One region of the Peribacillus sp. P4_D6 genome, then DNA from elsewhere that is predicted to be linked to it. Evidence: predicted binding sites of a transcription regulator. Region 1 holds the regulator's gene; the other holds the start of a gene.
The links. The regulator NrdR, encoded in region 1, represses ribonucleotide reductase genes. The targets are predictions, from matches to a motif close to AACACNATATATNGTGTT.
Positions count from the first base shown of each region.

Region 2: a site for NrdR is predicted at 1,805-1,822, ahead of AC1DVB_RS15920 (vitamin B12-dependent ribonucleotide reductase). Genes of this name have one in related genera too.

Region 1 is NZ_JBFUIQ010000128.1:418-3,841, forward strand. Features, by position in the region: partial or broken gene AC1DVB_RS22445 (primosomal protein DnaI) at 1-88, opposite strand, end outside; gene AC1DVB_RS22450 (replication initiation and membrane attachment family protein) at 75-1,487, opposite strand; gene nrdR (transcriptional regulator NrdR) at 1,552-2,013, opposite strand; gene speD (adenosylmethionine decarboxylase) at 2,283-2,663, opposite strand; gene AC1DVB_RS22465 (glyceraldehyde-3-phosphate dehydrogenase) at 3,019-3,424, opposite strand, start outside.
Region 2 is NZ_JBFUIQ010000053.1:5,203-8,626, forward strand. Features, by position in the region: gene AC1DVB_RS15920 (vitamin B12-dependent ribonucleotide reductase) at 1-1,654, opposite strand, end outside; gene AC1DVB_RS15925 (lipoate--protein ligase family protein) at 2,042-2,878, opposite strand; gene AC1DVB_RS15930 (rhodanese-like domain-containing protein) at 3,080-3,424, shown strand, end outside.

The DNA.
Region 1 (3,424 bases):
CAAAAATCTCCTGTTTCAGCTTTTCATAACGCTGTTGAAATTGATTTGTATTGGCCAATTTATTAAGGGACCTATTAATCTTTTCCATCGTTCATTTCACCTCCCGCTTTCCACAGCTTCCATTTCTCCAGAAGTTCGCGTTTTTGGGCATCCAATTCAGGCTGTTCCGCATTCTGCTCCTGCTGTGCTTCTTCTTTTTTCTCAAGCCACTCAGGAACCACTTCTTCCCGTATCGCCTTTTTCCGGCTGCCCTTCGCAGCATTCCTGCTTCCTTGAGCCCAGTCCTGATATTTCCTATGTTCATTTTTGGCCAGTTCCATCGCCTCGACGACTGTTGAGACCTTTAGCCGTGCCCAATGGCCTGCCAGCTTTTCCACATAACCCTTCGTGAACTTCATATCCGTTTTGAGCATGACATATTCAATCAAGACATTGACGACACCCGGATTCAGCTTTTGGTTGATCATCACGCCCTCAACCACTTTCAAATCACCGCTTGACGGCTCTGCACCGCCAGACAATTGCATCAGCCGCTCCCTCGGGGAAATCGTCTCCAAATGACGGATTAACTCTTGTTCCTTTGTTTTCGGTTCTTCTTTTTGTGTCCGTTCACGAATTGGCTGCACCCGATTGACAAGGGAAGGCATATCGGCCTGCCGTTCGATCTGGTACCAGTCCCTTGCCGCCTTTCTAAGCAATTCCTCATCAATCTCATCATCCAATGAAACGGCATCCATTACTAGTTTTTGCATTTCCAGCGGATCAATGCCATATAAAAAAGCGAGTTTGGCAATCGTACTTTTTATTTTAGGAGTAAAAGCCTTTTTCGGCACGATCGAGGATTTCATCCCGGCAAATAAAAGGTCAAAATCGAATAAGTCATCAAACCCCGATGGCTCAACGCCTTCCGCCCGATCGATGTATTGCTGTTCAGGCACCGGTTTCCATTCGTTTTTCGCTTCATCCGTTACATATAAAGAGTCCAAATGGTCTGATGAGAATACTTCCGCAAAAGATTTAGTCACACCTTCATATTGATCGGTTAAGATATGGTCATCACAAAAGAACCTCTTTAACCGGTTGAATTGAGCTTTACCGATTTTTTTGTATAAGTAAATATTCAGCATTCCATCCGTGAAAAACTGCTGGGGTGAAAGCGGCGGGTTTAACTCATAAATGAATTCCTTCGTTCCATTTTTCGATTTCTTATATACATTCAACAGGCCGATTCCTTCAAGTAAAAGGCGTGCTTCGTAAATATCACCTAACTTAAGGCCGATGGTATTCATTAATTGATAATGCGAGGAGGTTTCCGACCATAGCCTGTTTTCCTCCAACTCACTCCATAACGTCATATATAGGCTAATGCAGATAGGTCCAATAAGAGGTTGATATAGTCGGGTAAGTATTTTCCGATCATAATCATGAAGCAGCCCCGCAGATGAGACCAGATATGAATCAGCTGGGAGCAATTCTTGCCAATGCATTGACATCTCCATTCAAACCTTTCAAAAGATGTAGTGAAAAAAGAGCCAAAGTGAATCTTCAGCTCTACTTTCTTTCTTTATTTATTAAATCTTTCAGTTCATCAATAAAGACATTGATATCTTTAAATTGTCGATAGACGGATGCGAACCTTACATAGGCAACCTCATCGACTTCTGCCAGCTTGTCCATTACCATTTCGCCGACACTGTCGCTTTTCACTTCCGATATGCCCTGGTTGCGTAGTTCTTTTTCTACATAACTGGTAATTTGCTCTAGTTCTTTCAAGGGAACCGGACGTTTTTCGCAAGCCCTGATTAAGCCACGCAGGATTTTATCACGACTGAACTCTTCACGTGTCCCGCCCTTTTTCACTACAATAAGCGGTGTTTCCTCCACCTTTTCAAATGTCGTGAATCGAAAACCACATGCCTCACATTCACGGCGTCGTCGAATCGATTTACTTTCATCGACTGGCCTGGAATCGAGCACTCTTGTTCCGTTATATTGACATGATGGGCATTTCATCATTATCAGCTCCGTATTTTATGTAGGACTCCCCTATCTAAATGTTCCCCAAGGAATTACTTCTCTATCTTAATCTTATATTAAAAGGAACGGACAGTACAAGTAAAAAGTGTAACTTCCGGCAGCAGGCACTTTTTGTTCTGCCGTTGAAGCACCGTTGCCAAGGGCATTGTGCTTCAAGGCAATCCTCTCCAATAAAGTGAATCAGACTGCCGATTCATTGCATTAAAAAAGAGATGCACCCATGGCATCTCTGTGTATACATTTTTTTATAGGGCACTTATATTGGCTTTTTTCATTTGTACAGGACCTAATCCACGTGGTAATTCTATGTTTTCACGTGTTTGCGCATTCAAAGCTTCTGCAATATAATCTGCCGCAATATTCGGATCCAAGTTACCGCATGTATAGACATCAATGCTCGCATAGCCGTGTTCTGGAAAACTGTGAATCGTTAAGTGTGATTCAGAAATGATGACAACCCCGCTGACTCCTTGTGGAGCAAATTTGTGAAAGGCAACTTCTCGTACCTCTGCACCTGATTTCAAAGCAGCGTCAACAAAAATCTTTTCAATTAAATCGATATTGTTCAGTTTTTCAAAGTCACAACCCCAAAGTTCAGAAATGACATGTCTACCCATTGTTTCCATAGTGTAAGCTGTTTCCATATTAAGCTTCCCCCTTACCATGATTTAAAAATAAGTTCTGATAACTACCACGGGGGAAAGTTAGTCCAAAGAGGTCCTAACCCTTTAAGTAGCCATCATGCAAACCGTTTTGAAGAAGTTCACGATTCATAGTATATATGGTTTGAATTTTTTTTGCAACTCCAAATTGAATTTTTGGAAAGATAAACTTTATATGTAATGGGGATATAGCGAAGGTTCCAATGTGGAGCAAATTCCGTCTTTTGTTTATTCAGTGCCATAAAGCAGCCGGGAATTCATGGATCACTGCATGAAAAATAGCCCGCTAAAAAATCTTAGCAGGCTCGGGTTTTTCATTTTATTTTACTGATAATTCGACTTCGGACATTTTTTTCAACTCGGAGCCAACCAATTTTACAAGGTCCACTACACGATTGGAGTAACCCCACTCATTATCATACCAAGCAAGGACCTTCACTTTCCTGTCCCCGATCATCATCGTTGTCAATCCATCGATGATTGCAGAGTGTGGATTCGTTTTGAAATCACTGGAAACTAAAGGTTCCATCGTGAATTCCATGATTCCTTTGAGTTCATTTTCTGAAGCATCGATGAAGGCTTGGTTCACTTCTTCAATCGTGACATCACGGTTCAAATCCACAACAAGATCGACTAAAGATACGTTTGGTGTCGGTACGCGTATCGCCATTCCATGAAGCTTGCCTTTTAATTGCGGCAACACTAGTGAGATGGCTTTTGCTGCT
Region 2 (3,424 bases), on a different contig from region 1:
CACCTAGTCCAACCCGTCGCTCGCCCAGTGCCTGTTTTTTGTTTTCATCCAAGAAATAAGGAGTTGCGTCAATGACATTGTCCTGCATGCGCACACCGACTTCAACTGTCTGCTTAAGTTTCTCGAAATTAACCGTTTTGCTTTCTTTATCAGCCATTTCAGCCAGATTGACAGCAGCAAGGTTACATACTGAATATGGAGCCAATGGCTGTTCTCCACAAGGGTTCGTGGCTACAACCTGTTGACCGTATGCTTTGGCATTCGTCATTTCATTAGCATTATCGATAAAGAAAATACCTGGTTCAGCAGAATATGTTGCACAAATGTTTATTAAGTTCCAAAGCTCTTTAGCCCGGATTTTACGGTAAACACGGACTTTATGACCCATTTTCTCCCATTCGCGAACATCGCCGACATTATGCCATTCTTCATTGTAAATGGCCATTTCTTCGGCATTATAGCTTTCAACATCAGGAAAACGCAATTCATATTCCGCATCTTGTTCAGCCGCTTCCATAAATTCCTTGGTCAGGCAAATGGAGATATTGGCTCCAGTCAAGAAATCCGAATTATGAACACTGTATGTTCCGCCTGTACGGATCTTTTCCTCTGCATCCCTAATGATTTTCTCGCTGAACCCGCCTTGGCCAGGAATCTCCTTATAATTGATGATCCCTTGATACATAGCCGTTTCCTGTTCCGTGTGCGGCGTGAATTTCAATTTATCCGTGGCATATTTCTTGATGGCTTCGTCTTTAGTGTTTTCCACTAGGTAACGCAAAATCCTTGGATTTTGCATTTTGGAAATGATGAACTCTGCAATATCGGGATGCCAATCAGCAAGCATGATCATTTGCGCGCCTCGTCTGCTGCCGCCCTGTTCAACAAGATGCGTCAGTTTTGCAATATCGTCAAGCCATGACACTGAACCCGAGGATTTTCCATTTACCCCTTTTGCCAGAGTGTTTCTTGGACGCAGTGTCGATCCGTTCGTACCCACTCCGCCGCCGCGGCTCATGATTTCCATCACTTGTTTCCTATGTTCTGAAATACCTTCACGTGAATCCGGTACGAATGGCATTACATAGCAGTTGAAATAAGTAACATCCGTATTGGAACCTGCACCGTATAATACTCGGCCTGCCGGGACGAAATTAAGGTTCTTTAATTCTTCATAGAATTTATTGAACCATTCCGTTCTTTTTTCTTCCGTGGTTTCCACTGATGCCAATCCCGTTGCATTACGTTTCGCAATTTGTTCATAGTATATTTCAAGAGGCTTTTCGATTATATCCAACGGACGGTTTACAATTCCCGTCTCAACTTCTTCCGGATTATCCAATACGCCACGGAATTCTTCATCCACCAATACCTTGGCTTTTTTGGTTTCCCAATCAATTTCAACGATGTAACCGAGACCCCTTGCCGGGAATTTCGGATCTTCCTTAATCGTCAACACGACGAAATCGCCTGCCGAGAGTGTGATTTTTTCAGTATCCTTAAAAGAATAGCGGTCAAGCATGACTAGACGGGACACTCCCTTATGCGCCATTTTCATATCAGCAGTTACAGGGTGAACCTGGGGAAATAAAGAAATATCCTTATTCAACCTTTCTAGATCAACCTTTAAAGCTTCTTTTATTACAACCGACATAATTCCCTCTCCTTTATATGTTTCATGATCCGTTCTTGCTGCCGCAAAAATCCTTATGTAGCCTTACATGTCCGTTTCGCTTAACAAGTACCCTAAATTTATCATAGCGAAACTCAAAAATCAACATATAGTATCGTATTAAATATTTCAACTACTATATATTGTGTTTGTTTTGAATAACTTTTAATTTTGTCAAACGTTAAATCAATTAATATAGTTAGCAAAAGGGAGGAAAATGTCGATTTATAATAATTTTTCATCAGATTTCAATTAATTTGGACCTTGCTTTTTCCCCATCCCTTTTAGGGCTTATCCCTGCAAGGGATGTGTTATTCGGTCAAACAAATCTGAAAAAACTTTTTATTATCCACTCTAATTATGCTTCCTCTATCTCATGAAATTCCATTCATCGCTTTCATATTTGCTTTCAGCTATTGCTTTCACTTCCAGCAATTGCTTTTCGGTGAGGACATATGGCTCTAAATCGACCGAAAGTCCTTCGGCAAAACCTTTTTCGAAAGCTTCTTTCGCTTCAGGGATGGTTATCTTTCTCCCGGCAATATCATTCATGGCCACAGCTTTGTTTTTTAAGTTTTTTTGCATTCTCTCTTTAACCCTGTCATTTGAGAATTTAAATACGCTAAAGAGCTTATCATCATCAAGCTCAAGCAAAATGGACCCGTGCTGAAGGATGACGCCTTTTTGCCTGGTTTGAGCACTGCCAGCGACCTTCCTGCCCTCAACGACCAGTTCATACCAGCTAGGTGCATCAAAGCAGACGGAAGACCTGGGCGATTTTAAAGCCGCTTTTTCCTGTTCGCTTCGAGGCACGGCAAAATAAGCATCCAATCCAAGATTCCTGAATCCCATCAATATTCCTTCAGAAATGACACGATAAGCTTCAGTAACGGTGGTTGGCATTCCCGGATAGGATTCTGGAACGATTACACTATAAGTCAATTCATGTTCGTGCAGTACCGCTCGTCCTCCTGTCGGCCTGCGAACAAAACCAAGGCCCTGCCTTTTGACCTCTTCCAGATCAATCTCCGCTTCTGCCTTTTGAAAATAACCGATCGACAATGTCGCTGGATCCCAGCCGTAAAAGCGTATGATCGGCGGAATTTCCCCTTTGCTTTGCCAGTTTAACAGGGCTTCGTCCAGCGCCATATTAAAAGCCGGTGAACAATACCCCGAATCTATAAAACCCCATTTTTCTTTAGTCATCCTTACCCCTCGTTTCGATAGACGTTTTTCAATCCCCCACAAAAAACTCACATGTAGTAGTTTAACAGACTTTAACACTCTAAAAAAGAAAGTGCTATCAAGTCATGAAGAATTTGATGAAAATTCTTTTTGATTATTGGGTAAAGCAATTATATAATAAAGATTGTCTGTATTCGTTAAGGTAGAAGGGAGTTTTTATGTTTGGAAATATTATATACACTGCTCATCATCCTCGGAGTGGTTATTGCGTATTCACTTTTTAATTGGTACCGCCAGCGTAAAATCGTTAAAACACTAACACAGGACGAATTTATCGCCAACTACAGAAAAGTGCAGCTAATCGATGTGCGGGAACCGAATGATTTCGAAAATGGTCATATCTTAGGCGCAAGAAACATCCCTATGACTCAAATGAAAACCCGCTTGGTCGAAATTAGGCCGGACAAGCCTGTATATTTGTACGCTCAAAGCGAAATCATCAGCGGCAGAGCTGCAGCCATGCTATACAAAAAGGGCTACAGGGAACTTTTTCACTTAAAGGGCGGT